Regions from separate parts of the Massilia sp. R2A-15 genome, predicted to be linked through region 2. Evidence: predicted binding sites of a transcription regulator. Region 2 holds the regulator's gene; each other region holds the start of a gene.
What was found. The regulator LexA, encoded in region 2, represses DNA repair genes until DNA is damaged. The targets are predictions, from matches to a motif close to ACTGTATNNNNATACAGT.

Region 1 (7,854 bases), 1.1 Mb from region 2:
GGGACAGGTGGCGCTGCCAGCGGGCGAACACGGATTGCCGCCGCAGCAGTTTTCAGTCAAAAAGCCAATCAGGTCGTTCATCGTGCCGAAACTGGCCGTGTAGATCAGCGAGCGCCCGGCCTTGGTGGGCGACACCAAGCCGGCGTGCGTCAACTCCTTCAAATGGAATGACAGCGACGACGGCGGAATGGCGAGGTGTTCGGCGATGCGAGTGGCCGGCATGCCTTCCGTTCCGGCTTGCACCAGCAGGCGAAACACGGCGAGGCGCGATTCCTGGGCCAGTGCGTTCAGGGCCACGATGGCTTCTTTGTTTTCCATTGCGTCGGTGCCTTTGCAATTAACGATACTTCGATAATAATGGAAGTATCGAATCATTGTCAAGGGTCGTGCGCAAATCGCTTGTCTGCGGAGGGAAAAACCGAAAGGGGGACATGCTGGCGGCGCTGCACGACAAACTTTAGCCGGGAGATGGAGCGGGTGAAGGGAATCGAACCCTCGTCGTAAGCTTGGGAAGCTTCTGCTCTACCATTGAGCTACACCCGCGTAGCCCGCATTCTACGCGGATTCTGGCGACTTTGACAAAATTCCGATACGCACGTTCTCGGCCCGCACCCGTTCGGTATTGCGGCCCAAGCCGCCTCAATGGATCGGGACTACCTGGGAGGCGCACGCGAACGCGCGCAGGTTCAACGTGGGCCTGGGTCGAACCGCGGCCGTCCGGCATTGGCCGGCAAGCCGTTCGCCGGCGCGCGGACTACGTCCAAATTGGGTTAAGCACCCCGCGATATTCGGAGCGCAAGCGCATATCGCGCAGGAAGAAACCGCGCGTAGCTCCAGGGTCGAACGCCCCCGGCGGCGGCCGTCCTGCCGTCCTCTCAACGGCTGGTCAGCAACCGCACAACTTCCGTACCCGAGGTCTCGCCCTGCGCCGTCAGGTGCGGCACCACCATCAGCATTTCGCCGGTGACCTCGTCGAAATCGCTGCGGTTGAGCGTCATTTTCAGCGACATGTCGGTGGCGACGAAGGTGTTCGGCGACGAGGCGACGAGCATCTTGCGCTGGCCGTCATTGACCGCGGCATACATGCGGTTGCCATACACGCGCAGCCGCATCGTCTGGCCATTCGACAAATCGTACATGCCCTTGTACACATCAAGATCCTGCGCGGACATCTGATACCTGTGTTCGGGAAGCACAATCTGGTATCCCGTAATGCGAACCGATGGATCTGGCTCCGTCTGCGCCGCCGCCCCCAGCGCAAGCATTCCCAGAAAGGTTGAAATCAGCAGCTTTTTCATCATAGCCTCCGGCGTCATGCACTCAACAATCGGGTCGATACAATGTTGCAACCCGTCGGTGCGACCATTTTTTCGCGATCCCACTGTGTTAAATATAGTCCGCATTCGCGCCGGCGCACGTGTTTTTTTGATAAGGCAAAAATACGCTACCTCGACTGGAGAGCACCGCGGTCCACTGCCGAGATTGTTAAATTCCGAAATCCCGATGCAGGCGGATCAATCCTCCGCGGGCTTAGTTTTCGCTTTTCATTTGCAGTAATTGCTGCGCCTGCCTGAGACCGTCAACCATCACCGCCATCGCCTGCTGTTTCGACGCCTCGTCGGGCACCCGCAATACAAACGAGGGGTGATACACGGTGATGACCCAGCGCCCGTCGTGCCGGATCGGCTTGCCGATGGTGTCCTTCAGCGTGACGTTGCCCGTGCCCAGCACCGACTTGAGCGCCGTGCTGCCGAGCGCGACGATCACGTCCGGCTTCACCTGCGCCAGCTCCTGGTCGAGCCAGTAACTGCACGCCTCGATCTCGCGCTGCGCCGGCGTCTTGTGCAGCCGCCGCTTGCCGCGCGGCTCCCACTTGAAATGCTTGACGGCGTTGGTCAGGTAGATCGTGCGGCGGTCCAGGCCGGCGTCGCGCAGCACCTGGTCCAGCAACTGGCCGGCCGGACCGACGAACGGTTCGCCCGCAAGGTCTTCCTGGTCGCCTGGCTGCTCCCCGACGAGCATGATGCGCGCGTGTGCCGGCCCGGCGCCGCCCACCGCCTGCGTGGCGTGCTGCCACAGCTCGCAGCGACGGCATTCGTCCAGCGTCGACGGCGCCTGGCGCTGCGGCTGCGCCTTGTCGGCGGCAATCGGGATCGTCGTGCCGCGGCGCTGCCCGACCGCTTCGGCCTGGCCAGTGCGCCGCGCGCCGGCCGCCGCCTGGCTGACCATCTGCGGCACCACGCTGCCTTCGGGCAGGTGCTTCCAGAAGCGCGAGGGAATATGGCTGCGCATCAGCCCGGCATTCAGGCGCGCCGGATTGAAAATGCTGCGGTAGTAGGTGAGCCACAGCGCCTCGCCGGCATCGTCGAGGTCGGCCGCGCTGCTCACCAGCGGGCCGGTGTTGTGCAGGGTTTCGCCGTCCCACAGCACGCTCGCGTCCGGCGTGGCGATCATCCAGCTGATGCGGCCCATGCGGCTGACGAAATGCTGGGCCACTTGCGGCAGCACGTCGTGGGCCGGCTCGAACCAGGCGACGAAACGCGGCGCGCCCGCCGCTTCGGGACGCTCGCGGAAGCGGATGTAGGCATGCATGTCATGTTCTTCGCGGTGCACCGCCTTGACCATCGCGTGCAGCCGGGCGCCGTCTTCGTCGGCCGGCGACAGCACGACCTGGTCGCCATGCTGCCAGCGCCAGACCACGCGGTACAGGAATGCCCAGCGGTCCGGCACGCGGCAGCACGCCGCGCTTTGCAGCATGTCCATCAGCTTGCGCGGCAGGTGCATCACCGGCCTGGCCTGGCGCAGGTCGATGGCATGCGCCGCCTCGTGCGGATCGGCCGGAGCCCCGGCGAACAGGTCGGCCTCGTCGCGCTGACCGATCCATTTGACCGCGTGCGGCGCAATGTCGAACGCCAGCAGTTCGCGCGCCGCCTCGCGCCATTCGGCGAAACCGGCTACCAGCAAGGGTTGGCCGGCGCTGGCGGCGACGGCCGCGTTTATGCTGCCCGCAGTTCCGGCCATAGGTTCATCTGCTGCGGCGCTTCGGCCAGCGAACGCCGCAACACCTCCGAGGATGCCGCTCCGCGCACCGGCGAATAGTCGGCGGTGACGATGAAGGGCGCGATTTTTTTCATGCTGCAGCGTAGCCGGACAAGGTCGGCGTAGCGGATCCGGCGCAGCCGCCGCAGCTCGACGATGCGCTTGGCGTTGCGCAGGCCAATGCCCGGCACGCGCGCGATCATGCTCGCGTCTGCCAGGTTCAGGTCCAGGGGAAAATGCTCGCGGTTGGCCAGCGCCCATGCCAGCTTGGGGTCGATGTCGAGCGCCAGGTTGCCGCCGCTGGCAGGCAGCAATTCGCTGGCGACGAAGCCGTAGCTGCGCAGCAGGAAGTCGGCTTGGTACAGCCGGTGTTCGCGCAGCATCGGCGGCGGCGCCAGCGGCACGCTGCCGGGACTTTGCGGGATCGGGCTGAAGGCGGAGTAGTAGACGCGCTTGAGCTTGTAGCTGGTGTACAGCGTCTCGGCCGTCGACAGGATGGTCTGGTCGTCGCTGGCGTCGGCGCCGACGATCATCTGGGTGCTCTGCCCGGCCGGCGCGAACTTCGGCGACCTGGGCTCCTCGGCCTTTTCGTCGAGCCGGCGCCGGATCGATCCCATCGCCAGCTTGATCGTGTGCACGCTTTTTTCGGGCGCCAGCTTTTCGACGCTGGCCTGGGTCGGCAGCTCGATGTTGACGCTGAGGCGGTCGGCGTACTTGCCGGCGGCGGCAATCAGGGCGGGATCGGCGTCGGGAATGGTCTTGAGGTGGATGTAGCCACGGAAGTTGTGCACTTCGCGCAGCTGGCGCGCGATATGGACCAGCTGCTCCATCGTGTAGTCGGCCGAACGGATGATGCCGGAGCTGAGGAACAGTCCGTCGATGTAGTTGCGCAGGTAAAAGTCGACGGTGAGCTTGACCACTTCGTCCACCGAAAAGCGCGCGCGCGGGACGTTCGACGTGCGGCGGTTGACGCAGTACTGGCAGTCGTAAATGCAGAAGTTGGTCAGCAGGATCTTGAGCAGGGAAACGCAGCGGCCGTCCGGCGTGTAGCTGTGGCAGATGCCCATGCCGCTGGTGGCGCCGATGCCGTCCTTGCCCTCGGACGAGCGCTTGGGCGCACCGCTGCTGGCGCAGGAGGCGTCGTATTTCGCTGCGTCAGCGAGGATTTCCAGCTTGTCGGTCAGGTCCATCGGCTTCAGTGATAACTGTATGTTTATACAGCATACTACACCAAAGGCGACGGGGTGGCGCGCGATTGGACGGCTTTATGTCCAGGACGACTGAAAGACAACACATGGGAACAAACCCGCTGGATCAGCGAATTTCATATTGGCGTCCATGGCAAACCCGTCCCGCGACGAATCGAAAGAGGCTATGTCATGCGGCGCGCGGCTGCGCGTGGTCGTGCTCGAACTGCGCGCGCTGCGCAGCATCCATGCGCGCTGCGGCCTGCCGGGCGTAGCGTTCGGCGGCGTCGATGCCGCCCTGCGCGGCGCGCTGCAGCCACAGCGACGCTTCGAGAGCGTCCGCCGCCACACCCTGCCCGGTCAGGTACATCAGGCCGACATTGAACTGGGCGCGCGCGTGGCCCTGGCGGGCGGCGCACAGGTACCAGTAATGGGCCGCCGCGTAATCGCGCGGCACGCCCTGGCCGTTGTCATGGCGCAGGCCCAGCGCGAACTGCGCCAGCGCGTGCCCGCGTTCGGCCGCCTTCATGTACCAGCCGCCGGCCTGGTCGCTTTCGGCATCGTCGAGGTCGAACATGGTGCCGACCTTGTACTGGGCCGCCGGATATTCCTGTTCGGCCGCGCGCAGATACCATTTCAGCGCGGCCTCGACATCCTGCTCCACGCCTGTGCCGTTCTCGAAGCACAGGGCGAGGTCGAACTGGGCGCGCAGGTGGCCCTGCTCCGCGGCCTTGCGATACCACTGGAAGGCTTCGGCGCGATCGGCTGCGACGCCGCTGCCGCTGTCGTGCAGCTGCGCCAGGTGGTACTGGGCGCTGGCGAAGCCTTGCTCGGCGGCCTTGCGGTACCAGCGCGCGGCCTGCGCGAAATCCTGGGCGACGCCCTGGCCGAATTCGTGGCGCAGGCCGAGGTTGTCCTGCGCGCCGGCGTGGCCCTGTTCGGCGGCCTCGCGGAACCAGACCAGCGCCAGCGCGGCGTCGCGCTCGACGCCCTGTCCGTTATCGTAAATGAGGCCGAGGTTGAACTGCGAACTCGCGTGGCCCTGTTCGGCCGCGCGGCGGTACCAGCCGATCGCCTTCTGGATGTCCTGCGCCACATCCTGTCCCTGCTCGTAGCGCAGCGCCAGATTGAACTGGGCCGGCGCGTAGCCTTGCTCGGCGGCCTTGCGGTACCAGGACACCGCCTGGTGCGCGTCGCGCTGCACGCCCTGGCCGTTGTCGTAGCGCAGGCCGAGGTTGAACTGGGCGCGCGCATAGCCCTGCTCGGCCGCCTTGCGGTACCAAGCGATCGCCTGCTGCAGGTCCTGCGGCACGCCTTTCCCGGTCTCGTACATCATGCCCAGGTTGTTCTGCGCGCCGGCATCGCCCTGCGAGGCGGCCTTGCTGAACCAGTGCATCGCCTGCTGCGGATCCTGCGCCACGCCCTGCCCCTTGGCGTACAGCCAGCCCAAGTTGTACTGGGCCGCGGCGTAACCCTGTTCGGCGGCGCGCTGGTACCACTGGACCGCCATCTGGTAATCCTGGCCGACGCCCTGGCCCTTCTGGTACATCACGCCGAGGTTGTATTGGGCCTGTTCGAGGCCGGAGGTGGCCGCCATGCGGTACCAGGCGACGGCCAGCTCGAAGTTCTGCGGCACGCCCTGGCCATTGACGTACATGAAGCCCAGGCTGTGCTGGGCGTTGGCGACGCCGCGTTCGGCCAGCGCCTTGACGCGCAAGAATTCGGCGGTGTGCCTGGACGGCGTGCGCGCGGATGCCGGATCCTTGTACATGGCCGCGCGCGGGTTCAGGACTGCATCGAGGCGAGCTGCGGCGCCTGATGCTGCGGCGCGCCGATGTCCTGCACGCGCAGCAGGTCCATGAAATTCGACAGGGCGATCGGGCGGTGATACAGGTAGCCCTGCATGGTCAGGCAGCCGTTGGCCTTCAGGTAGCGCGCCTGGATATCGGTCTCGACGCCTTCGGCGATCAGGTGCAGGCCGAGGCCGCGCGCGATCGAGATGATCGCCAGGATCACCGGATAGTGGCCATGCTCGTCGTGGATCTCCTTGACGAAGGACTGGTCGATCTTGATCGTGTGGATCGGGAAGCGGTGCAGGTAGGACAGCGACGAGTAGCCGGTGCCAAAGTCGTCGATCGCCACCGACACGCCGAGCTGGCACAGTTTGTTGAGCTGCTCGATCGCGTACTGCGGATTGCGGATGCAGATGTTCTCGGTGATCTCGACTTCGATCTGGGCCGGCGAAATCCCGTAGCGCACCAGGGCGCCGCGCATCTTCTCGAAGAAGTCGCCGCGGTCGAGGTATTGCGGCGACAGGTTCAGCGACAGGCGGATCGATTCGCCGCCCTGCGCGTTCCACTGCAGCATATCGCGGCACAGGGCGCCGATCATCCAGTCCGAGATCGGCAGCATCAGGCCGTTCTCTTCGGCGAACGGCAGGAACTCGCCGGCCGTCAGCAGGCCGCGCTGCGGATGGTTCCAGCGCATCAGGCCTTCGGCGCCGATGATGCGGCCGGTGATCACGTCCATCTGCGGCTGGTAGTACATCTCCAGCTCGTTCTGCTCGAGCGCCTTGCGCAGGCTCTGCTCGAGCGCGATCTTCTGGTGCGACACGTCCAGCATCGAGTTGTGATAGAAGCTGTGGCCGTTCTTGCCGAGCGCCTTGACCTGGTACATCGCGATGTCGGCGTGGCGCAGCAGCTCGTCGATCGATTCGCCGTCGCCCGGATAGATGGCGATGCCGATACTGGCCGAGATGTGCACTTCGTGGCCGTCCAGGTCGAACGGCTTGTGCAGGCATTCGAGGAACTTGTCGGCGATGCGCTTGGCGTCCTCGCGGTCGCGCAGCTCGGGCAGCACGATGGTGAATTCGTCGCCGCCCTGGCGCGCCAGCGTGTCGCCGCGGCGCAGGCAGTCCTTCAGGCGCACCGACACCTGCTGCAGCAGCTCGTCGCCCTTGACGTGGCCCAGCGTGTCGTTGACCAGCTTGAAGCGGTCCAGGTCGATGAACATGACGGCCAGCTCGGTCATCTTGCGCTTGGCCTGGATCACGGCCAAGCCCAGGCGGTCCTTAAACAGCATGCGGTTCGGCAGGTCGGTCAGGATGTCGTGGTAGGCCTGGTAGGAGATCACTTCCTCGGCGCGCTTGCGGTCGGTGATGTCGCGCGCCACGCCGTAGGTGCCGAAGAATTCGAGCTTCTTGACCTCGTGGTCGGGGACGTGCATGCCGATCGAATTGAGCGAGATCGTCATCAGGGTGTTGTTGAAGGTGCGGTCCTGGTTGCCGCCGGCGTGGCACTTCAGCCGCAGTTCGACGTTGCGCGAGGCGCGCTCGTCGACGCGGCGCTCGTTGAACACGTAGCGCGCGCGCTCCAGGTCTTCCTCGTGCACCAGGATCGAGTAGTGTTTGCCGATCAGGTCTTCGCGCGCGAAGCCGAGCAGCTGGTAGGCGCGGTCGTTGACGAAGGTGAACTTGCCCTCGTGGTTGAGGGTGTAGATGATGTCGGGCGAGCTGTCGACCAGGTAGCGGTACAGCTTTTCCGAGTTCTCCAGCTGCGAAGCGATGCGCATGTTGGCCGACGCCAGGGCGCGCTGCTGCAGCGCGTTGGCGACGGTCTTGAGCAGCTCC
Region 2 (7,854 bases):
CGGAACAGCTTGGACATCGCGGCGCGCATCACGTGGTCGGCGTCGGACTCGAGGCGGTCGATCTCTTCGCAGATCGAGACGATCTTCTGCGAGTTGTCCATGTTGTGCAAGAGGCCCACAGCCGCCTGCACTTTTTCGCAGCACGCCAGCGACAGTTCGGCCAGGCGCTTCGCTTCCGGCGTGACCGCCTTCAGGTCGTACAGCGACACGGTCTGGGCCGCGTCTTCCATCAGGTCGAGGATGTCGTCCATGCGCGTGATCAGCTGGTGGATGTCGTCGCGGTCGATCGGCGTGATGAAGGTCTTGTGCAGCATGTCCACCGTGGCGTAGGTGATCTTGTCGGCCTGCTTCTCGATGCCCTCGATCGCGTGGCAGCGGTTTTCCAGGTCGTCGAAGTTGGTCATCAGGCCGACCATCTCGTGCGCGCCTTTGACGCAGAGCGCCGCATGCTGGTTAAACAGGTCAAAGAATTTGCCCTCGGTGGGCATCAAGCGTCCAAACATATTGTTCTCCGTTAGGGGGTGCTGCAAGTGCTGAAGGCGCGCGCGCGGCACGGCGCCTTCGGGTTGTTAGTCGCCCTGGTACAGTGCCAGGCCGCCGCTGTAATTGCCGAATTTGGTGTACTGGCCGATCCAGGTCAGGCGCACCGCGCCGATCGGACCGTTACGCTGCTTGCCGATGATGATCTCCGCGGTGCCCTTGTCGGGCGAATCCGGGTTGTAGACCTCGTCGCGGTACAGGAAGATGATGACGTCGGCGTCCTGCTCGATAGCGCCCGATTCGCGCAAGTCCGACATGATCGGACGCTTGTTGGGGCGCTGCTCCAGCGAGCGGTTCAGCTGGGACAGCGCGATCACCGGGCAATGCAATTCCTTGGCCAGGCCCTTCAGGCCGCGCGAGATTTCGGAGATCTCGGAAGCGCGGTTGTCGCCCGGCTGGTTACCCGTCATCAGCTGCAGGTAGTCGACGATGATCAGGCCCAGCTTGCCGCACTGGCGCGACAGGCGGCGCGAGCGCGCGCGCAGTTCGATCGAGTTCAGCGCCGGCGTCTCGTCGATGTAGAGCTGGGCGTCGTTCATTTTCTGGATCGCGTGGGTCAGGCGCGGCCAGTCCTCGTCGAGCAGGCGGCCGGTACGCAGGCGGTGCTGGTCGAGCTGGCCGACCGAGCCGAGCATACGCATGGCCAGCTGGGCGCCGCCCATCTCCATCGAGAACACGGCCACCGGCAGGCCGGCGTCGATCGCGACGTTCTCGCCAATGTTGACCGAGAACGCGGTCTTGCCCATCGACGGACGGCCGGCGACGATGATCAGGTCGCCCGGCTGCAGGCCCGAGGTCATGCGGTCGAGGTCGATGAAGCCGGTCGGCACTCCGGTGATCTCGCTCTGGTTGTCGCGCGAGTACAGCTCGTCGATGCGCTCGACCACCTGGGTCAGCAGCGGCTGCACCGCGACCCAGCCCTGGGCGCCGCGCGAGCCGGCTTCGGCAATGGCGAAAATCTTCGACTCGGCCTCGTCGAGCATCTGCTTGACTTCCTTGCCCTGCGGGTTGAACGCGTTGCCGGAGATTTCATCGGCCACGGTGATCAGCTTGCGCAGCACGCCGCGGTCGCGCACGATCTCGGCGTAGCGGCGGATGTTGGCCGCCGACGGCGTGTTCTGCGCCATCGCGTTCAGGTATTGCAAGCCCCCCACTTCCTCGGCCTTGCCCAGGTTGTTGAGCGCTTCGAACACGGTGATGACGTCGGCCGGCTTGGCCGCGTTGATCAGCTTGACCAGCTGCTCAAAGATAATGCGGTGATCGTAGCGGTAGAAGTCTTCCGCGTGCATGAAGTCGGCAATGCGGTCCCACGCGGCGTTGTCGCGCAGCAGGCCGCCGATGACGGACTGCTCCGCCTCGATGGAGTGCGGGGGGATGCGGAGGGCGTCGAGTTGCGGATCGGAGGGGGCATTCATGGCGCGAATTATACCCGTTCCGGGTCGGCAGACAGCAATAATTGGTGAGAAAAAACTGACAGCATCAGACGCAAAAAAGCCGGGATAACCCGGCTTTATGGTCTCATCTCGCGGGCGCATGGCCCGCGATGCGAGGGTGCTGCTTAGGCTGCTTCGCCCACGACGGCCACGGTGATTTCCACCACGACGTCGGTGTGCAGAGCGACGGCAACTGGATGGTCGCCGGCGGTCTTGAGCGGGCCGGTTGGCATGCGCACTTGTGCTTTCTCGACAGCGAAACCTTGCTTCGTCAGCGCTTCGGCGATGTCGAAGTTGGTAACGGAACCGAACAGACGGCCATCGACGCCCGCTTTTTGAGCGATGGCGATGGTCATGCCGGACAGTTTCTCGCCCTGGGCTTGCGACGCTGCCAGCTTGGCGGCGGCGGCCTTTTCCAGTTCGGCGCGCTTGACTTCGAATTCGGCGACAGCCGATGCGGTGGCGCGGCGGGCCATCTTTTGCGGGATCAGGAAGTTACGTGCGTAACCGTCTTTGACTTTGACGACGTCGCCGAGGTTGCCGACGTTAACGACTTTTTCTAACAGGATGATTTGCATATTTTTCTCCAGGTTCTCTGCAGCGATTAAGCGTGGTGCAGGTCGGTGTATGGCAGCAGCGCGAGGTAGCGTGCGCGCTTGATGGCGGTGTCAACCTGGCGCTGGTAGTGCGCCTTGGTGCCGGTCAGGCGTGCTGGCATGATCTTGCCGTTTTCCTGGACGAAGTCCTTCAGGGTGTCGACGTCTTTGTAGTCGACCTGCTCCACGTTGGCTGCGGTGAAGCGGCAGAATTTCTTACGCTTGAACAGTGGGTTCTGTTGTTTGCGCTTTTCTTTAAGCTTGAGCTTGTTCTTGTCGAATTTTTTACCGAATGCCATTTTAGGCTCCTGTATCTAAAAAGTACCCCGCTTAGGCGGCGGCACTGAAATCAATGATGTGAAACACCAGCGCTTTGCTGTTGCGATTCTTTTTGGCCAGAAATCCCGTGAACTGGTGCGCTGCGCCCAACTCGGCCCGTGCAAACCGCCCTGAAATTTCGCCCGCGGCAAGCGCGGCAATTTCAAACTCGGTCAACCTTGGCACCCCTGCTTCCACCTGCTGCGAACTATGCGTCAGGGTGGCGGACACGATCGGCACGCCGGCCGGGGTGTAGCGCAATACGTCGCGCTCCGAAATCGATGCTACAAACTGAAGTTGATTCACTTCACCAGCTTAAGGTTCCAGCCGAAAATCAGGCAGCGGCTGCAGGTGCTACTGCGGCGGCCGGAGCTTCCGAGCGGTGGCTCTTGGCTGCGTCTTCACGTTGTACCGACTTCATCATCGGCGACGGCGCGGTTTCAGCCTTCTTCATCTTAACGGTGAGGTGACGCAGCACGGCATCATTGAATTTGAATGCGGTTTCGAGTTCCACCAGGGTCTCGTTGTCGCACTCGATGTTCATGCAGATGTAGTGTGCCTTAGGCAGCTTCTGGATCGAGTAAGCCATCTGACGACGGCCCCAGTCTTCGACGCGATGGATGTTACCGCCGCGCGCGGTGACGCTGGCCTTGTAACGTTCGATCATCGCCGGGACTTGCTCGCTTTGGTCCGGATGGACGATAAAAACGATTTCATAATGACGCATGCATAACTCCTTAGGGACGTTTAAAACAAAAGCCCACCTCGGCGTCAAGACGAGTGTGGGAAGGGAAAGCCGGCAATTATAGCGCGGGAGTGGCGCCCGTGGCAACGGGTTTGTGGCGTCAGGGTGCGCGCGGCGCGGGGAAATTGGACGGAGCAGGCACGAAATCGTCATCGAACAACTGGTCGCGCGAATAGGGAATCGCCGCGGGGAAAATCTTTCGGTCCAGTCCGGTTTGCACGGAAGCGCCACGAACAGCCCGCGGATAGCTCTTTTCGGCCGCCTGCATCGCTAGTGGCGCCAAGCTAGGACTTTCTTCCAGCAGCAAAGCCAGCGCGGAGCGCTGTTCATGGATCGTACCCAGCCAGCTGCGTGACTTGCGTTCGGGCTGGTATTCGCATTTGAGTAAATGAATGATCAACACTTCCAAGCGGCTAGCGAGCTCCTTGCGAAGACTACCCATGGCGTCATCCAGTTCCTCAATCAGGTGATCCACGTCCAACTCGGCAAGGCGGCGCTGGCGCAGCAAGGCGTGCTGTTGTTCGTACCACAGCATCAGATCTTGATCATAATCTGCGCGCTGGGATCGATCCGATTTGAGTTCAAGCATAACGACCTCCTGCTCCCAAGATAGCACCAAAAGCCCGCGCCGGCGTGATGGGCGCCCACCTCAAATCGAACAAAATCCGGTCTTCATGCGGTTTTTTGTGAATTTCCCTTGCATTCGCCGAAATACTGTACAAAAATACAGTCTGTTCATATAACCAGCACCCGCACCCCAATGATCAAGCTCACCGCACGGCAAGAACAGATCCTTAACCTGATTCGGGATGCAATCGAGAACACCGGCTTTCCTCCGACCCGCGCCGAGATCGCCAACGAACTGGGCTTCAAATCGGCCAACGCCGCCGAGGAGCATTTGCAAGCCTTGGCGCGCAAAGGCGCCATCGAAATCGCGCCGGGCACCTCGCGCGGCATCCGCCTGGTCGGCGCCGCCAATCCCGAGCCGATGCCCATGCCGCCGCCCACGCTGATGATGTCGCTGCCGCTGGTCGGCCGCGTTGCCGCCGGCTCGCCGATCCTCGCGCTCGAGCATGTCGAAGCCACTTACAGCGTCGATCCGTCGATGTTCTCCTCCAAGCCGGACTTCCTGCTGAAGGTGCGCGGCCTGTCGATGCGCGACGCCGGCATCATGGATGGCGACCTGCTGGCGGTGAAGAAAATCGACAGCGCGAAGAACGGCCAGATCGTGGTCGCGCGCATCGGCGACGACGTCACCGTCAAGCGCTACCGCAAGACCGGATCGCTGATTGAGTTGTTGCCGGAGAACCCGGACTTCAAGGTGATCAAGGTCGATCCCTCGGTGGACGACTTCGCCCTCGAGGGCCTCGCCGTCGGCCTGATGCGCACCTGGCACTGATCCTGGCGGTGGGCACGAGTTCAGCGAGACCGGGCTCGATCCGCCGCGCCGGCAGCGCCCGGAACATTTTCGTTCGCTACGGGGCCGCTTGAAATCGCTGATGGCTATTTTGGGATCGTGACAGCTGGCGCATTGCGGATCGTCCAGTCGCGCCAGATGGCGTGGTCGCGCCTGTACCGGTCCATGTCCGCCATGCGCTGTTCCCAGCGATTGCTCTCGGTGGTCAGGTACGCGGTGGTCTGCAACATCCACGCTTCGCGCGACGCCATCACCTGCGCGGCGGTTTGCTTGCCATGCTCCGCCACTGCGGCATACACCTTGCCGAGGTGCTCCCTCGCCTGGCCGAGTTCCTGCTCGCTCATCAGCAGCGCAATATCCTCGGGGATGCGCTTAGCCGGCGGCAAGACGCTTTCGAGATTGCTGATGAAGCCGTTGTAGCAGGCCCGGTAGGCCTCGAACGCAGCGCTCACTTTGCCAATCTCGCTCTTGGTCCGCGACACGTCGGGAGCCTTTGGCTGTACACAGTTGAATTCGCCGGCAACCAGGTCGGCGCCGTCGTAACCGGTGGTCCAGTACGAAATGTCGGCCAGACGCTGCTGGCGTTGCCCGGTCAGGCGGGTCGCCGCGACAGCACCCGGATGACCGGCCGCCGCAGCCTTGGCGAACAGGGCGTCGCCCTTCTCGCGATCGAGCGGCGCGCCCTCCCCGTACCAGTACATTTCACCAAGGCGCAACTCGGCCTCGGGATTGCCGGCGTTCGCCAGCTGCGTGTACAGCGCCAGCGCCTGTCGATAATCCTTGCCGTTCAAGGCTTTCGCCGCGTCGGAGAGATCGGCTGCGCAAGCAGTAGCCGCGCCCGCGATAAGGAACACGCCCGCAATGAATCGTTTCATGCTGTTCTCCATGCCTGAGGGTGATTAAAAGTTTCGCTTTTTTTGGTGCATTTCAAGCTGGCTCGAGGCAAACGGTCGCCGACAGGCCGCCCCTACTTCCTGGGCTGCGCGCGGGTCGCGATGTCGATCGCCCCGTTGTTCGACACGCGCTGCCTTTCCATGTCGTCCAGGTACTGTTTTTCGCGCAGTTTCTGGGTCGTCAGGTAATCGGTGGTTTTCGCCATCCATTTGTCGCGCTTCTCGAGTGTCTGGTCGGCCGTCAGCTTGGCGCGGGCCGCAACCGCCGCATAGACCTTGCCCAGATGCTCGGTGGCCTGGCGTAGTTCCTGCTCGCTCATCAGCAGCGTCACGGCTTCCGGGATGGCCTTTCCGGGCGGCATGACGCTTTGGAGATGGTCGATGAAGCCGTTATAGCAGGCTGTGTAAGCGTCGGCGGCCTCGCTGGTCGCCGTCACCGCCCGTTTGGTCTGGGAGAACTCAGGAAACTCCGGCGCCACGCAGTTGAACTTGCCGGCGACCAGGTCCGCGCCATCGTAGCCGGTGGTCCAGTAGGCGATGTCGGCCAGCCGCTGCTGGCGGTCGCGACTGAGGCTGGTGGCCGCGACGGCAGCCTGGTTGCCTGCGGCGGCGGCCTGGGCGAACAGGGCATCGCCCTTGGCGCGGTCGAGCGGCGCGCCTTCGCCGTACCAGTACATCTCGCCCAGGCGCAGCATCGCCTCGGGGTTGCCGGCACCGGCCAGGCGGGAATACAAGGCCAGGGCCTGGGGATAGTTCTTGGCGTTCAGCGCAGCGGCAGCGTCAGACAGTTCATCCGCACCGGCGGCGCCGAAGGCCAGAATCAACACTGCACACAAAATCGAACGTTTCATGCTGCGCCTCCGGAATTAATGGAACATTAATATTCCCACCATTTACGCCGGTTGACAACAGGAATCGATACCTGCGTTCGTGAGGCACTATTTGCGGTTAGGCACGTAGTTGTTCCTGCGCGCGTCGAGTTCATTGCTGCGATCGCTCGCGGTGGAGGATTTGACCAGGTCGTTGTGGTCCTTGACCCAGGCCTCGGTGGCGCTGCGCCACGCGGCGAAGTCGGCCAGCGTCAGCTTGGCGCCGGCCGAACTCTCCGCGGCGATGCCTTCGCGCGCCTGCGCCAGCCGGGCCGTTGCCGCTGCGGTTTCCTGCTCGTTGAACAGCTTGAGCAGGTCTTCCGGCACCACCGACGCCAGCGTCTCGTGGGCGTTCATGTTGGCCACGAAATCGTTGTAGCAATCCTGCCAGGCCTGGACGTTGTTGCCGATCCGGGTGATGTCGTCGTTCACCTTGGAGATCGCGGGAATGCGCGGCGCGACGCAGCGGAACTTGCCCGACTTCAGGTCGGCGCCGTCGTACTTGTTGACCCAGTAGTCGATCTCGGCGCGCCGCGCAACGCGCTGCTTCATCACCTCGAGTGCGGCCACGGCGGTCTTGTCGCCCTTGGCCGCGGCCTTCCTGAACCACAGCTCGGCTTTGGCGTCGTCGACCGAACCGGCTTCACCGTACCAGTACATCTCGGCCAGATGGCGCTGCGCATCGACGTTGCCGGCGTTGGCCAGCTTCGTGTACAGCTGCAGCGCCTGCGGATACGCCTTCTTCTGGAACAGCGCGTCGGCGGTGGCCAGTTCGTCGGCGTTGGCGGCCAGCGCGGCCAGCGCCAGGCTCAGGCAGAGTACAAGTTTCTTCATTGGTCCCAGTCCTCGGAAAGTGTCAGGCGTCCAGCGCGCCCTTGAAATCGGCCAGCAAGTCGGCCGTGTCCTCGATGCCGACCGACACGCGGATCAGCGATTCGGCGATGCCCATGCTGGCGCGGCGCTCGGCCCCCATCTCGAAAAAGATGGTGTGCGCCACCGGGATCACCAAGGTGCGGGTGTCGCCCAGGTTGCTGGCCGGGATG
Region 3 (7,854 bases), 210 kb from region 2:
CGATCGGCTTGGCCAGCAGCCAGCTCGGGCGCGGCAGGCTGAGCACATCCGGCGGCATCTGCGCCTCGCGCTCCGTCGGACGAATCTTCTTGCCGACAGGGACCCAGGCGTTGGCGTGCTCGGGCCGATAATCGGCTTGGGGTGCCGCTTGCAGAACGTTTTCCGGTCCCAGCCGCGCCACCAGCAGTTCGAGCATGCGCAACTGGTCCTGCTCGCTGCCGCCCGGCTCGGGAAACAGCGAGTCGCTCGGCGGCGCCATCGGCTGCACCTGCAGCGCTTCGAGGCACAGGCCGATGACGGGCGCCACCAGTTCGACCTTGCCGAGCCGCTCGCGCAGCAGGCGCACCAGGTGCTCGTCGCGCCAGGTCGGCTCGGCCAGCGCGATGTCGATTTCGGTGGGCGCCATCGCCACGCGGCCCCGTTCGTGCTCGAGCTGCAGGGTGATGCGTTCGACCGCCAGCTGGCGCGCGCACAGCCAGCCGGTCAGTTGCAGCAGCAGACGGTGCGCGCCGAACAGCAGCGCGTCGGCGTGCTCGATGCGGTCGAACAGTTCGAGTTTGGCGCGGAAAGTGGTGGGCGCCTCGATCCAGTCGAACAGTTCGGGCGTCATACCGTAGGCGGCGTCGAGGACGTCGAGCAGCGGCCGGCCGCAACGGCGCTGCAGGCCGGGCCGCGGCAGGCGCCGCATGTCGCCCAGGTTGAAGCAGCCGATGCCTTCGAACCAGGACGCGAAGGGCCGCGCCGGCGGCAGCAAGGCGGCCGGCAGGCGGTCGAGGCGGCGCACCAGCGAATCCATCTGGACGACGCGCGCGCCGCCGTGGCGCGCCAGTAGCCAGGCGCCGCGTGCGGTCGGCGCGCAGCTGAGCGAGCCGGTAAAGCCCAGCGCGCGCAGGTTGGCGCGGATGCGCCGGCACAAGGCGCGAATGCCGCCGAACAGGCGCAGGCTGGCGCCGATGTCGATGAGCAGCGTCGATTCCTCGGCCTGCGCCACCAGCGGCGTGTACTGCAGCAGCGCCATCGCTACCGCATGCAGGGCCTCGGCTTCGCGCTCGACCGAGCGCTCGTACAGCTTGGCATCCGGCACGAGCATGAGCACGCCGCCGCGCCGCATGCCGGCCTGCGCGCCGGCCGCCCGCGCCGCCGGCGACAGCGCCAGCACGCGTTCCTGCTCGAGCACGACGCTGGCCGAATCACTGGACCAGTTCGGGCAAAACACTTCGAGCGGTAACTGGGGCAGGTAGAGCCCGATCCAAAGTCGCATGGCGCTGCAATAAAGAAGGTGTGAGGGGCAGGAACAGCGGCGCGTCGCGCTGCGGTCCCCGGCGTTTGACGAATTCGATGTCCATTCCGCCCGCGGCCGGCCGCAGGGACAGGCGCAGGGGTGCGGGCGAACTGTCCTGCGCCGCGGCGAGCGGGCGCATCATGAAAAACAGGGTTTCGCCGCTTTGCGCGGCCAGGTGCAGCCGGCGCAGGGTTTCGCCGCGCGCGTGGTTCTGCCAAAACAGCAAGGCGCCGCAACTGCCGCTGCGCAGCACCTGCTCGGCGGCCCACAGCGCATCGCTGCTGCGGCTGCTGCGGATCCAGATGAGCTGCGATGGCGCCAGCCCGAGCGCGGCCAGCGCCAGCGCCTGCGGCGGATGGGGTGGCTGCAGCAGCACGATGCGGCGCCGCGCCACCGTGGCCAGCGCGGGACGCAGCAGGCGCAGTTCGCCGATGCCGGGCTGCTGCAGCATGAGGTCGATGAGGGTGCCGGTCGGCCAGCCGCCGCCGGGCAACTGGCCCGACAGCGCGGGATGGCCGGTATCGACGCAGCGCGCAGTGGAATGCGCCAGCTGGGAAGCCAGCCACAAGGAGGGGTGCAAGGCCTCCGGCGCGGCGATATGTTGATGGAGTGACATGGTGGAATCGCTTAAAACTACTGTATGAATACACAGTACTATTTGGGCGGGGGTTTGGCAAGGTCTATCTGATATCGTGTGCGCCGGTGCAATCGATGGGGCAGCTTGTTAAAGCAAATGGGGTCAGGTCCGCAGGACCAGACCCCGACTTTCCTCCGCCGGCGGATTCGAAAAGGTGAAATAATAGGCGTCCACTTTTTCACGGCCCAACAATGAAACTCGCCTGCTCCGCTCTGTTCGCCCTCGCCGCGCTCGCCGCCCTGCCCGCCCACGCCGCCAAGAAGGCGCCCAAGAAGCTGACGGGCCTCGAACAGATCCAGACCGTGGTCGTGCTGTACGGCGAAAACCGCAGCTTCGACAACCTGTACGGCAGCTTCCCGGGCGCCAACGGCATCGCCAACGCCACCGCCGAAAACGGCCTGGTCCAGCGCGACCGCGACGGCACCGTGCTGGCCACCTTGCCGCCGGTGTGGCAGAAGGTGGGCGTACCCGACCCGCAGTATCCGGCCGCGATGCCGAACGCCCCGTTCCAGATCGACGCGCCGCCGATCAACCTGCCGCTGTCGGCCAAGACGCGCGACCTGACCCACCGCTTCTACCAGAACCAGATGCAGATCAACGGCGGCAAGAACGACATGTTCGTGGCCTGGTCCGACGCCGGCGCGCTGACCATGGGCCACTACGACGGCGCGTCGCTGCCGCTGTGGAAACTCGCCCGTGAATACACGCTGGCCGACAATTTCTTCATGGGCGCATTCGGCGGCTCCTACATCAACCACATGTGGCTGGCCTGCGCCTGCACGCCGAATTTCCCCAACGCGCCCGACAAGATGCGCGCCAAGCTGGACGCGAACGGCCGCCTGATGGTCAAGGATGATTCGCCGGCCAGCGCAATGGCCGGCGGGCCGAAGTTCCAGGACGGCGTGATCAGCCCGGACGGCTACACCATCAATACCGTGCAGCCGAGCTATCAGCCGAGCCTGGCGAAGCCGGCCCAGGACGATCCGCGCCTGGCCGACCCGGCCGATGACCCGCTGCCACCGCAGACCCTGAAAACCATCGGCGACACCCTGTCCGACAAGCGCGTGACCTGGAAGTGGTATGCCGGCGGCTACAACGCGGCGCTGAAAGACCGCAAGCAGATCTACGGCGGCGAAGTGGACTTCCAGCCGCACCACCAGCCCTTCAACTATTTCCTGCGCTTTGCGCCAGGCACGAAGGATCGCGCCATCCACCTGAAGGACGGCGAGGACATGATGGCCGACATCAAGGCCGGCAAGCTGCCGCAGGTGACGTTCTACAAGCCGTCCGGCAAGCTCAACGAGCATCCCGGCGGCGCCAACGTGATGGAAGGCGACATCCACCTGGCCGACATCGTAGCGAAGCTGAAGGCGTCGCCGCAGTGGAAGCACATGGCGATCATCATCACCTACGACGAGAACGGCGGATTCTGGGACCACGTGGCGCCGCCGAAGGGCGACCGCTGGGGTCCGGGCTCGCGCATTCCGGCGATCATCATCTCGCCGTATGCCAAGAAAGGCTTCGTCGACCACACCCCGTACGACACCACGTCGATCCTGCAGTTCCTGACGCACCGCTTCAAGCTCGAACCGCTGCCTGGCGTGCGCACCCAGCAAGGCGACCTGACCAATGCGTTCGAACTGAACAAGGCTGCGCGCTGAGCTGGCGGCGAATTTAGTGCTCTGGCGCAAAAATATATGTGCTATCTTGCCATGATTGTAAAAAATTAATTATCGTGGAGATACATATATGCACAAGATCGTGTTCGGCGTGTTATTCGGCGCCATGTCGCTCGCACAGGCCGCATCGGGTTTCGTCTTTTCCGCCGAGCCCGGCCCGCATGGGGTCGGCTTGCGCACCGTGCAGCAATACGATTATTCGCGCACCTACAAGGCCAGGATCGATGTGCTGACCCGCCAGCCCAGCTCCGGCGAGCGCGCGCGGCCGCTGCAAACGCTGATCTGGTATCCGGCGGCGAAAGGCGGCGCGCCGGTGCACTACATCGACTATCTGCGCACCGTCGCCACCGAAGAAGATTTCCACCGTCCAGCAGCTGAAATCGACAAGGTCACTTCGACCAGTATCTCGGGCATCTGGACCACCTTGAGCGCCGCGACGATCCGGGGCGAAGAAGCCCGGCCGATGTGGGCGGTGCGCAACGCCAGGCCGGCAGCGGGAAAATTCCCCGTAGTGATCTACGCGCCGAGTTTCAATGCGTCGGCGCATGAAAACGTCGACCTGTGCGAATACCTCGCGAGCCAGGGCTATGTGGTGATCTCGACCGCGGCGATCGGGCCGCACGGCCGCGCGATGACGATGGACCTCGAGGGTGTGGAAGCCCAGGCCGGCGATATCGAATTTTTGGTCGGCTACGCGCAATCGCTGCCGCAGGCCGATGCCGCGCACATCGCGGTGATCGGGTACAGCTGGGGCGGCCTGGCGAACGTGCTGGCCGCCGCCAGGGACAGCCGCATTTCGGCACTGGTGAGCCTGGACGGTTCGGTGCGTTATTTCCCGGAACTCGTGCGCTCGGCGAAATATGTCTCGCCCGAGCGGCTGACGGCCCCGTTCATGTACATCGCGGCCCGCCCAAGATCGATGGAAGAACATGCCACCCGCAAGTTCGATATGTCCAGCAACCTGCTGAACGACATCAAATACGCCGACTTCTACAAGCTGACGATGAATCCGATGGAGCACTCGAACTTCAGCTCGGAGTTCCAGCGCTTCGCGTCGGATGGCGACCGGGGCCTGGACGAATACACGCGGGAGGAAACCTCGTTGGCGATGAGCTGGATGGCGCGCTACGTCGCCCAGTTCCTCAACGCCTATTTGAAGAACGATACCGCCGGCCTCGCCTTCATGGCCAACGCGCCCGCCAAAAACGGCGTGCCGGCGCATATGCTGATGGTCGACAGGCGCGCCTCGAGCGGCCTGCCGCCGACGCTCGACACGTTCGCCGCCGGCCTGGGCCAGCGCGGATTCGGCCACGCATCGGAAGTGTACGCCGAGATGCAAAAGAAGCATCCCGATTTCAAGCTGGGCGACCAGGTGCTGATTGACTGGGGCTACCAGTTGCTGAGGGCGAACAAGGTCAAGGAGTCGATCGAGATCTTCAAGCTCGCCACCATCGTCGATCCGAAAAGCGCGAATGCCTTCGACTCACTGGCGGAAGCCTATCAGCAAGCTGACGACAAGGCGCTGGCGATCAAGAATTACCAGCGCTCGCTGGAACTCGATCCGTCCAACACGAATGCGGTGGAGCGCCTGAAGACCCTGCATGCCGGCGTGACCAAACCGGCCGCCGGATAAGGACACGATGCACACAGTCGAACTTGCCGGCGCGATCCTGTTCGGCTGTGCCCTGATCCACACCTTCGCCGCAAAGGGTTTCGAGGTGCTGGCGCACCGCCACCCGCGCCACGCCGGCCTGCTGCACCTTCTCGGCGAGGTCGAGGTGGTGTTCGGCTTCTGGGCCTTCATCCTGATCATCGCGATGGCGCTGCTGTCGGGCGGCCAAGCGGCGATTGCGTACGCCGAGTCGCGCCAGTACACCGAGCCGCTGTTCGTGTTCGTGGTGATGGTGGTGGCGGCTTCGCGCCCGGTGCTGGACAGCGTGCGCGGCCTGCTGGGCTGGCTGGCGCGGCTGGCCCCGATGCGCGACGAGGTGGCGCAGACCTGGCTTGGCCTGGCGCTCGTGCCGCTGGCCGGTTCGCTGGTCACGGAGCCGGCGGCGATGACGATCGCCGCGCTGATGCTGGCGCCTCTGGTCTTTCGGCCCGGCCCTCCGGAGTGGCTCAAGTACGGCGCCCTCGGCGTCCTGTTCGTCAACGTGTCGATCGGCGGCACCCTGACCGCCTACGCCGCGCCGCCGGTGCTGATGGTGGCCGGCGCCTGGGGCTGGGACAGCGCCTTCATGGCCGCGCAGTTCGGCTGGAAGGCGGCGCTGGCGGTCGCCATCAACGCGACCGGCGTTACCTTCCTGCTGCGGCGCCACCTCGTAGCGGCAAAGCCAGCCGCGACCGCGCCGCGCGTGCCGCCCGCAATCGCCCTGATCCACCTCGCCTTCCTTGCCGCCGTCGTGCTGCTCGCGCACCATCCGGTGCTGTTCCTCGGCCTGTTCCTGCTGTTCCTCGGCTACACCCAGGCCTACCCGCGCCACCAGGATCCGCTGATCCTGAAGGAAGGCTTGCTGGTCGGCTTCTTCCTGGCCGGGCTGGTGGTGCTGGGCGGCATGCAGCAATGGTGGCTGCAGCCGCTGGTCTCGAGCCTGGGCCCGACCGCGCTGTTCTTCGGCGCGCTCGGCCTGACCGCGGTGACCGACAACGCCGCGCTCACCTACCTGGGCTCGCTGATTTCCGGCCTGTCCGCCCACGACAGGTATATGCTGGTGGCCGGGGCCGTCGCCGGCGGCGGGCTGACCGTGATCGCGAACGCGCCGAATCCGGCAGGGGTGTCGCTGCTGCGGCGCGGCTTCAACGACGAATCGATCGGCGCGGCCGGCCTGTTCCTGGGCGCGCTTGCGCCGACCATCGTCGCGGCGGCACTTTTCCTCATTTAGCCAGTGGAGGCAATCATGAGCGACCAGGTACTTGCGAGCAAGACGGCGATGATCGAGCATTGCCTGCGGCGGGCGCGCGAGGAATACGAAAAAGATCCCACCACCTTCCTCGACGACATCACCCGGCGCGACGCGGCCACGCTCAACGTGCTGCGCGCGTGGGAAGCGGCGGTGGAAATGGGCGACTACGTGATCGGCAGCTACGGATTGGGCGAACCTGAAGACGAAGGCCACGTGTTCACGCTGCTGCGCGAGCACGGCTGGATCGGCGACACACTGGCCCACGACCTGGTGCGCGTCGGCGAATTCTGCCGCGCCGAGTGGGACTACCAGGCCGCGCCGCTGCCGGCGCTGGTGACCATCGTCAAGCGCGGGCTGGACGATGTCGAAGCGTTCGCCCAGGCGCTGCTCACGCGCGAGTCAAACCGCCCGCCGGTGCCTTGAAAAGAAATCGAGCATCATCCGGCTCGCATCCGGCCCGCGCCCGGAGTTATACGACAGCCGCTCGTCGCCGCCGCTCCATGCATGCTTCAGTTCGGCGATGCGCGCCACCCGCAGCATCACCTTGCGGCCGCGGTACACGTCGCGCAAGTGGTAGCCGTGGCCGCGCCGGGTACCGAGCTTCACCTTTACCTGTTCGGGACTGTCGGCCGGCAGGCGGTTGACCAGCATCGCCTGGCGCGCCAGCTGAACCTGATTGATCGGCCGCACCACGTGGTCGTCCTCGCCCTGGATCAGGATCGTCGGCAAGGGCGAAAACGCGTCGCGCTTGTCCAGCACTTCCTCGATCGCCCCGTCCACGCGCGCGCCGCCGCCGTGCTGCATCACCGCCAGCGCCCCGATGGTGCTGTGGCCGGCGCCGAAACTCGGCCCCGAATGCAGGCCGAGGGCGGCGAACAACTCGGGATGGTTCAGCGCGACGATGTTGGCCATGCCCGCGCCGGCCGAAATGCCGCAGATATAAATGCGCGACCGGTCGATCGGGTAACTGGCCATCACCTTGTTGACGATGCCGACGATCATCGGCACGTCGCCGCCGCCCTGCTGGGTCGCGCGGTCGTACCATTTCCAGCAGCGATGGGGATGGGTGCTGACGGCCTGCTGCGGATACAGCACCGCGTAGCCGGCGGCCTCGGCCAGCTGGTTCATGCGCGTGCCCTCGGCAAACAGCGTCGCGGTCTGGTCGCAGCCGTGCAGCATGACGATCAACGGCAGGCCGGTGTCGGCGGGCGGCTTGTCGGGCAGGTACAGCCAGTAGCTCATGCGGCGCAGGGTGCCGCGCTCGGATATTCCCGGCAGATAGGAAGCGAGCCACTTGCCGATGGCGGGAGCCGGCGACGCCGGCTTGGCGGCGGCCGGGGTGCTGCGTTTGGC
Region 4 (7,854 bases), 540 kb from region 2:
TCCTGTCCGCGCTGCAGGCAGGCAAGCGTTTCTTGCGTGCACGCGCCGGTCGCCGCGGCCGGGGTCGCTAAGCCCCGGATTTCATTGCGCTTTTCCAGATATCCACACAAACTGTGGATAACATTGTGGACAAGGCATCATTGCCGCCTTGAAAGCCCATCAACCACGCCATTTTTGACAAAATGCCCATTCCGCAGGCAGAAATTTAACCTTTCCAAATCAATGACTTGCGTGTGATGGCGTTTTGTCCTACACATAGCCACGAGGCATATTCCTACAAAAACGACGCGCGGGGGATAAGTCCTCGAAGAAGATGGATTTAACAAGGTTTTCGCCCAGCCGGAATTGCTTTGACAAAGCGCCCGCGCTGACTTAGTGTTGGCCCATGCAAGCGACCGACCGTGTGAACGAAGACGACCCGGACCTGTTCATCGACGACGAAGCGCCTTCTGAGGGCGCGCCTGTCGTGGACGAGCTGGCGCCTTGGCGCATCCTGATTGTCGACGACGATGTCGATGTCCATGTGGTCACAAAATTTGCGCTCAGCAACACCCACTTCCAGGGCCGCCGCCTCAGCTTCCTGCACGCCTACTCCGGCAAGGAGGCGTTGGAGAAGCTGCGCGACACGCCCGACATCGCGCTGGTGCTGCTCGACGTGATGATGGAAACGGCCGACGCCGGCCTGCTGTTTGCCCGCAAGGTCCGCGAGGAACTGCACAACGACCTGGTGCGCATCGTGCTGCGCACCGGCCAGCCGGGCCAGGCCCTCGAACACAGCATCATCGTCGATTACGACATCAACGATTTCTGGAGCAAGGCCGACCTGACCACGCGCAAGCTGTTCACCACGGTCATCGCGGCCCTGCGCGCCTACACCACCCTCGCCAACGCCGCCCACGCGCGCGACGCCGCGCTGGCCGAGCTGCAGCGCGCGCGCCAGATACTGAACGAGGTCGGCGAACGGGCGCTGGTGCTCACGCTCGACCGCGAAGGCCGCATTGTCGACGCCAATCCGCATTTCTGCCAGGTCGCCGGCCAGCCGCTCGAACGGCTGCGCGGACGCGACCTGCACGCCGTGCACCGCGAGGCCTTTCCGCCAGAGATTGCCGCCGAGATCCTGTCCGAGCTGTCGAGCACCGGCGCCTGGAGCGGCACGCTGCGCACCGACGTGGCCGGCGTATCGCGCCAGCTGCACTGCTCGATCAAGGCCTACAAGGGCGCCGACGGCACGGTCGAACAGTACGTCGCCGTCGCCACCGAACCCGGCTGATTCTATTTCCACGCGTTGCGGGCGCGGTCGCGCACCAGCATGCGCACGCTGTCGGGCATCGGCTTGCGGCTCTGCTGCGTGTCGGCCGTGACCCACACGCACTCCTCGAAATGCTTGAGCATGGCCGGCGCGATGAAGCGGCTGCGCGCCGCATACACGTGGCGGTCGCCCATCTGCGCCTGCTGCTTGATGAAGAAGCGGTTCGGGACCACCAGGTGCAGGTTTTCCTTGGCGCGCGTCATCGCCACGTACAGCAGGCGCCGCTCTTCCTCGATATCGTCGGCGTTGCCGGTGCTCATGTCCGATGGAATGCAGCCATCGACGACGTTGAGCACATGCACCGATTTCCATTCCTGTCCCTTCGATGAATGGATGGTCGACAGGATCACGTAATCCTCGTCGAGCAGCGGCGGGCCGGCGCGGTCGCTGGTCGCTTCCGGCGGGTCGAGCGTGATTTCGGCCAGGAAGGTTTCGCGCGTGCCATAGCCGCCGGCCAGTTGCGCCAGCTGCTCGACGTCGGCGGCGCGCACTTGCGCGTCGTCGTGCATGCGCTCCAGGTGCGGCAGGTACCAGTTCTTCACCAGCTCGATGTCCGCCGGCCAGCGCAGGCCCGGCGTGCGCAGCGCCCGGTACAGGGCGACGAATTCCTGCCAGTCGCCGCTGCTCTTGGCCGGGGCGGCAAACGCCTCGACCGCCGCCATCGGCTCGGCCGCCTCGCTCACCGCGTCGAGAAGTTTGGTCGCGGTGGCCGGGCCTATGCCGGGAATCAACTGGGCGACGCGGAAACCGGCCATGCGCCCGCTCGGATTCTGGGCGAAGCGCAAGACCGCAAGCACGTCCTTGATGTGCGACGCCTCCAGGAACTTCAGGCCGCCGAATTTGACGAAGGGAATATTGCGGCGCATCAGCTCGAGTTCGAGCGCGGCGCTGTGGCTGGCGGCGCGAAACAGCACCGCCTGCTGGATCAGCGCCGTGCCCGCCTCGCGCTGCTCGAGGATGCGGTTGCAGACCCAGCGCGCCTGCTCGGCCTCGTCGGGAATCAGCACCAGCTGCGGCTGCACGGTCGAAACCTTGTCGGTCCACAGCGTCTTCGCGTGGCGCTCGAGCGCGCCGGCAATGACCGCGTTCGAGGCGTCGAGGATCGGCTGGGTCGAGCGATAGTTGCGGTCCAGCGTGATCATCCGGGCCGGCTGGGAAAACTGCTTCGGGAAATCGAGGATGTTGCGCACCGTCGCGCCGCGGAACGAATAGATCGACTGGGCATCGTCGCCCACCACCATCACGCCGCGCCCGTCCGGCTTCATTCCGGTGATGATCGCCGCCTGCAGCCGGTTGGTGTCCTGGTATTCGTCCACCAGCACGTGGTCGAACAGGCCGCCCAGCTCCGGCCCCAGTTCCGGGTCGCACGCCATTTCCGACCAGAACAGCAGCAGGTCGTCGTAGTCCAGCACGTTCTGCTCCTGCTTGGCGTCGACGTAGGCGCCGAACAAGGTTTTCAGCTCGGCCTCCCACTCGCTGCACCAGGGAAACGTGCTCTGCAGCACGAGCGCCAGCGGATCGCGGCTGTTGACCACGCGCGAATAGATCGACAGGCAGGTGCCCTTGAGCGGGAAGCGCTTGGCGGTCTGGGTCAGGCCGATCTCGTGGCGCACCAGGCCCATCAGGTCTTCCGAGTCGCCGCGGTCGTGAATGGTGAACGATTCGTCCAACCCGATCCGCCCCGCATATTCGCGCAGCAGGCGTGCGCCGATGCTGTGGAAGGTGCCGGCCCACGGCAGGCTGGTCGGCGCCTGGCTGCCGCGCATGCCCATCACCCGGTGCAGCACGCTGCCGGCCCGGTGCGTCATTTCGGTGGCGGCGCGGCGCGAGAACGTCAGCAGCAGGATGCGCTGGGGATCGGCGCCGCTCTGGATCAGGCGCGCGACCCGGTGCGCGAGGGTGTTGGTCTTGCCCGAGCCGGCGCCGGCGATCACCAGCAGCGGGCGTGCGGCGCCCTCGGCCGCACCGACATCGTGCTCGACGGCCGAACGCTGCTCGGGATTAAGGCTGGAATACGGATCGTCCTGGATCTCGGGAACGGCAACAACAGACATGAAAGGCAATCGATCGGGAAATTAGTAGAACTGTACATTTATCCAGTAAAATAGCGCAAGGAAAACCGCCACTTTTCGCGCGACGCAGTGTTGTTAACTTGCCGCGCGGCGCCGCCGCTGCTCATCCTTCAAATTCAATGGATGAGCTAAGTAGCCGTTTTTAAAGCACTTTTTCACATATCCACAATCGATGTGCATAACTTTGTGGATAAGCGGCGCTTGACACCCCGCAAGCCTTGAAAGACGGGGCTTTCAACAAAATGCCCGTTCAGAAGGCAATAAAAAACCTCAACGAAATCAATGGCTTGCAAAGTCAATGCGGAAGTTCAAAAAAATTTTCTCGATAATTCTCGCCGGACTTTTTTGTGCATAACTCCGCATTTCCGATGCCTTCGGAAGACCGGATTTTGATATCATTTTTATATTGATTGACGCGTGATGAGCCAGGCGGCGCCGAGCGCCGGATGGTCAGGCGAGAACGATCAGTGGGCGGCGATGGTGCGGCGGCGCTGCGGATCGAGCAGGACGCGCTCGATCACGTGAGGGGCGATGTCATGGGATTTGAGATACTCGACGGCGGACATAGTGTTGCGCGATTCCTGGACGGCGATCGCATGGTCGACGATGTCGCGGCAGCGCGAGTCGCGCCGTTCATAGTTCGGCTCATCAAGAGCGAGATTTCCGGCCAGACCGTTCGGGAGAGAAGTCATCGCGATTCCTTACACAAAATGCCGCACATTGCGCGTCGTTGCCCAGAGGGAGTATCCGCGAACGCCAGTCAAAGTCAATGTCAGCTTCCCATCGAAATGTCAATACGGGCGTTCAACATCGGCGAACAGGTGCACACTACCACGCGTTCACGGCGCGTGTCGTCCGGCACGAATGCGCCCCGAATTAGTACTTTCCAGCATGGACAAGCGGCGCCGCCCCACGCGATAATGGTTGTATGACCTCTGCGCCCCCCGACCCGCGGCCCTGTCCGCAATCGCTGACCGACCTGTTCGTTTCCTTCACTTTACTGGCCCTGCAAGGCTTCGGCGGCGTGCTGGCCGTGGTGCAGCGCGAACTGGTCGAGCGCAAGCGATGGCTGACGCCGGACGAATTCATCGAAGACTGGGCGGTCGCCCAGATCATGCCCGGCCCGAACGTGGTGAACCTGTCGATGATGATAGGCGGGCGCTATTTCGGCCTCGCCGGCGCGATGGCGGCGCTGGCCGGCATGCTGGCCGTGCCGCTGGTGCTGATCCTGCTGCTGGCCCTGGTGCACGCCCAGTTCGCCGACAACCCGTACGTGGCCGGCGCGCTGCGCGGTATGGCGGCCGTATCCGCCGGGCTGATCGGCGCGGCGGGACTGAAACTGTCGGCAGCGCTGAGCCGCAACCCGATGCCGCTGGCCTGGTGCGCCGCCATCGCCATCGCCGGCTTCGTCATGGTCGCGCTGCTGCACTTTCACCTGAGCTACGTGCTGATCGGCCTCGGCGGCCTCGGCTGCGTGCTGACCTACCGCAGGCTGAAAGCATGAGCCCGCCAATTCACCTCGTGCTCGGCTGGGCCGACTGGTTCGACCTGTTCTCGCACTACCTGATGCTGTCGCTGATGTCGGTCGGCGGCGCCATCTCCACCACGCCGGAAATGCACCGCTACCTGGTCGAGCAGCATCACTGGCTGACGCAGGCGCAATTTAACGCGTCGATTGCGCTGGCCCAGGCCGCGCCGGGACCGAACGTATTGTTCGTCGCGCTGATGGGCTGGAATGTCGGCCTCAACGCCGGCAGCATGGCCGCCGCCGTGCTCGGCGTGATGGTGACCATGTTGGGCATCATGATTCCCTCCACCGTGCTGACCTACGTCGCGGCCCAGTGGGGCCACCGCAACCGCGAGTTGCGCGCGGTGCGTGCCTTCAAGCAAGGCATGGCGCCGATCGTCATCGCGCTGCTGCTCTCGACCAGCTTCATCCTTGGCTCGGCCGGCGCCGATGCGCGGCACGACTGGCCGCTGTGGACGCTCGCCCTGGCCAGCGGCCTGGTCATCTGGCGCACGAAAATCCATCTGCTGTGGGTTCTCGGGTTCGGCGCCCTGGTCGGCGCGTTCCAGCTGGTCTGAAACGAAGTCCGGGGGGCTGGTCCTGCGGACCTGACCCCGATCTTGTCGCCGCGGCCTGAACGATCGCGATGGAGGATGGCAGAACCCCCGCGTTCTTGCGCCAGCCCAGCGCGGGATCGCGCACCTCGTGCTGAAATGGCAAGGCGGAGGTGATCCATCATGGACTGCGGAACGTTCTCGGGCAATCCCAAGACTGAATGGCTGAGTGAAAATGGCGAGGACCGCGACATGCGGCTGCTCGAAACGTTCTGGTACACCGATCCCAGCGGCCGGCGCTGGGAGGCGCCCAAGGGCGCCGTCACCAATGGCGCCACCATTCCCCGCACGCTGTGGTCCTCGGTGGGCAGCCCGTTCACCGGCCGCTACCGGCGCGCGGCCATCATCCATGACGTTGCCCTGCGCAACGCCGCCATCGTGCGCGACGACGCCGACAGCATGTTCTTCCTCGCCTGCATGGCGGGCGGCTGCGCCCCGCTCGAATGCAAGCTTCTGTATGCGGGCGTGCGCATCGGCAGTTGGGCAACCTTGTTTGGCATCCATGCGGACGACTGGATCGGCATCGCGCCCGCGCTGCCCGGCCAGCACGGGCCGACGGACCTCGAGATCCGCGCCAGGTTCACCTTGCTGGCGACCGCTCTGCGAGCGACCAGTGACGACTTCGCCACGGTGCGCGCCGTCGTATCGCACCATCTCGACGGCTAGCGGGCGCAATCTGCGCGCGTTGGCAATAATCGGCGCGGCAAGGCATACTGCGGCAGTTAACCCGATCCGGACCACCGTATGCCAGAACTACTTAGTGAACATGCCTGCTTCGGCGGGCTGCAACGCTTTTACCAGCACGATTCCGCCGCAATCGGCCTGCCGATGCGCTTCTCGGTTTTCCTGCCCCGCGCGCCGGCGGGCACGCGTCTGCCGGCCATGTTCTACCTGGCCGGCCTGACCTGCAACGAAGAAACCTTCATGACCAAGGCCGGCGCCCAGCGCTACGCGGCGCGCGAGGGCATGATCCTGATCGCCCCCGACACCAGTCCGCGCGGCGCCAACGTGCCCGGTGAAACCGACGACTGGGATTTCGGCGCCGGCGCCGGCTTTTACCTCGACGCCACCACCGAGCCGTGGAGCCGCCACTATCGCATGTACAGCTATCTGCTCGAGCTGCGCGAACTCGTCGTCGCCGAGCTGCCGGTGGACGGCGACCGCGTCGGCATCTTCGGCCATTCGATGGGCGGCCACGGCGCGCTGGTGATGGCGCTGCGCAACCCGGACCTGTTCCGCTCGGTGTCCGCCTTTGCGCCGATCGCTGCGCCTTCGCTCTGTCCCTGGGGCGAGAAGGCGTTCACCGGCTATCTGGGCGCCGACCACGCCGCCTGGCAGCGCTACGATGCGAGCGAACTGATGCGCACGATGAACGCGCCCTTCCCCAACGGCATCCTGATCGACCAGGGCCTGGGCGACAAGTTCCTGCGCACCCAGCTGCGTCCCGAAGTGTTCGAAAGCGCCTGCGCGCAGGCCGGCCAGCGCCTCGAATTGCGGCGCCATGCGGGCTACGACCACGGCTACTACTTCATCTCCACCTTCATGGAAGACCATCTGCGCTTCCACCGCGAAAACCTGGGCTGACTCCACCGGCTTGAATTCGCCGGGCTCCTGTCATATAAAGAAATGAGCGACGTAATGTAGGGGGCGGCCATGGCGATCGGGGATCATTTCAAGGATCGCGCGCATGCCGGCCAGTTGCTGGCCGAGCGTCTGTCGGAATATGCCGGCAAGCCCGATGTGCTGATCCTGGCACTGCCGCGCGGCGGCGTGCCGGTTGGATTCGCCGTGGCCAAGGCCCTCGGCGTCGAGTTCGACGTGATGCTGGTGCGCAAGCTCGGCATGCCGGGCCATGAGGAATACGCGATGGGCGCGGTCGGCGCCGGCGGCGTGCGCGTGGTCCAGGCCGGCCTGGTCGAATCGGGCCTCGTGACCAAGCAGGCGATCGAGGAAGCGACCGAGCGCGAGCTGGCGGAAATCGAGCGCCGCGACAAGCTGTACCGCGGCGGCCGCCCGCCGCCCAGGCTGGAAGGACGCACCGTGATCATTGTCGACGACGGCATCGCCACCGGCGCCACGCTGCGCGCCGCCGTTGAAGTGGTCAAGAAAAGCAGGCCGGCACGGCTGGTCGTCGCCGCCCCGGTCGGCGCCCCGGACAGCGTGGCGGCGCTGGAGGCCGAAGTCGACGAGATGGTCTGCCTGGCCACGCCATTCGGCTTCCATGCGGTCAGCCAGTGGTACCGCCACTTCGACCAGACGAGCGACGCCGAAGTGCAGGATCTGCTAGCGTTGGCATGGCACGCTGAAAAGGATTCCTGAGCCATGAGCCTCGCCCAATCGCAACTGAACGCC

Region 1: Q4S45_RS18315 (putative DNA modification/repair radical SAM protein) is a predicted target of LexA. The motif match lies at 4,244-4,261, and genes of this name have one in related genera.
Region 3: imuA (translesion DNA synthesis-associated protein ImuA) is a predicted target of LexA. The motif match lies at 1,918-1,935, and genes of this name have one in related genera.
Region 4: Q4S45_RS10790 (ATP-dependent helicase) is a predicted target of LexA. The motif match lies at 3,393-3,410, and genes of this name have one in related genera.

Annotation. Positions count from the first base shown of each region.
Region 1 covers NZ_CP131935.1:3,972,173-3,980,026, forward strand. Annotated here, with positions in the region: gene Q4S45_RS18295 (helix-turn-helix transcriptional regulator) at 1-318, opposite strand, end outside; tRNA gene Q4S45_RS18300 (tRNA-Gly) at 470-543, opposite strand; gene Q4S45_RS18305 (hypothetical protein) at 876-1,301, opposite strand; gene Q4S45_RS18310 (UdgX family uracil-DNA binding protein) at 1,531-3,021, opposite strand; gene Q4S45_RS18315 (putative DNA modification/repair radical SAM protein) at 2,997-4,229, opposite strand; gene Q4S45_RS18320 (SEL1-like repeat protein) at 4,417-5,997, opposite strand; gene Q4S45_RS18325 (EAL domain-containing protein) at 6,012-7,854, opposite strand, start outside.
Region 2 covers NZ_CP131935.1:2,899,444-2,907,297, forward strand. Annotated here, with positions in the region: gene Q4S45_RS13375 (DUF47 domain-containing protein) at 1-503, opposite strand, end outside; gene Q4S45_RS13380 (replicative DNA helicase) at 570-1,955, opposite strand; gene rplI (50S ribosomal protein L9) at 2,099-2,551, opposite strand; gene rpsR (30S ribosomal protein S18) at 2,578-2,868, opposite strand; gene priB (primosomal replication protein N) at 2,900-3,193, opposite strand; gene rpsF (30S ribosomal protein S6) at 3,222-3,614, opposite strand; gene Q4S45_RS13405 (DUF29 domain-containing protein) at 3,733-4,221, opposite strand; gene lexA (transcriptional repressor LexA) at 4,393-5,031, shown strand; gene Q4S45_RS13415 (sel1 repeat family protein) at 5,136-5,924, opposite strand; gene Q4S45_RS13420 (sel1 repeat family protein) at 6,017-6,793, opposite strand; gene Q4S45_RS13425 (tetratricopeptide repeat protein) at 6,881-7,645, opposite strand; gene Q4S45_RS13430 (cystathionine gamma-synthase family protein) at 7,668-7,854, opposite strand, start outside.
Region 3 covers NZ_CP131935.1:3,106,194-3,114,047, forward strand. Annotated here, with positions in the region: gene Q4S45_RS14245 (DNA polymerase Y family protein) at 1-1,261, opposite strand, end outside; gene imuA (translesion DNA synthesis-associated protein ImuA) at 1,191-1,898, opposite strand; gene acpA (acid phosphatase) at 2,111-3,580, shown strand; gene Q4S45_RS14260 (dienelactone hydrolase family protein) at 3,669-5,231, shown strand; gene Q4S45_RS14265 (putative Na+/H+ antiporter) at 5,239-6,480, shown strand; gene Q4S45_RS14270 (DUF86 domain-containing protein) at 6,496-6,924, shown strand; gene Q4S45_RS14275 (PHB depolymerase family esterase) at 6,901-7,854, opposite strand, start outside.
Region 4 covers NZ_CP131935.1:2,362,254-2,370,107, forward strand. Annotated here, with positions in the region: gene Q4S45_RS10780 (hypothetical protein) at 1-71, shown strand, start outside; gene Q4S45_RS10785 (PAS domain-containing protein) at 386-1,270, shown strand; gene Q4S45_RS10790 (ATP-dependent helicase) at 1,273-3,363, opposite strand; gene Q4S45_RS10795 (hypothetical protein) at 3,846-4,073, opposite strand; gene Q4S45_RS10800 (chromate transporter) at 4,310-4,885, shown strand; gene Q4S45_RS10805 (chromate transporter) at 4,882-5,466, shown strand; gene Q4S45_RS10810 (DUF1353 domain-containing protein) at 5,695-6,168, shown strand; gene fghA (S-formylglutathione hydrolase) at 6,247-7,086, shown strand; gene Q4S45_RS10820 (phosphoribosyltransferase) at 7,156-7,821, shown strand; gene Q4S45_RS10825 (erythromycin esterase family protein) at 7,825-7,854, shown strand, end outside.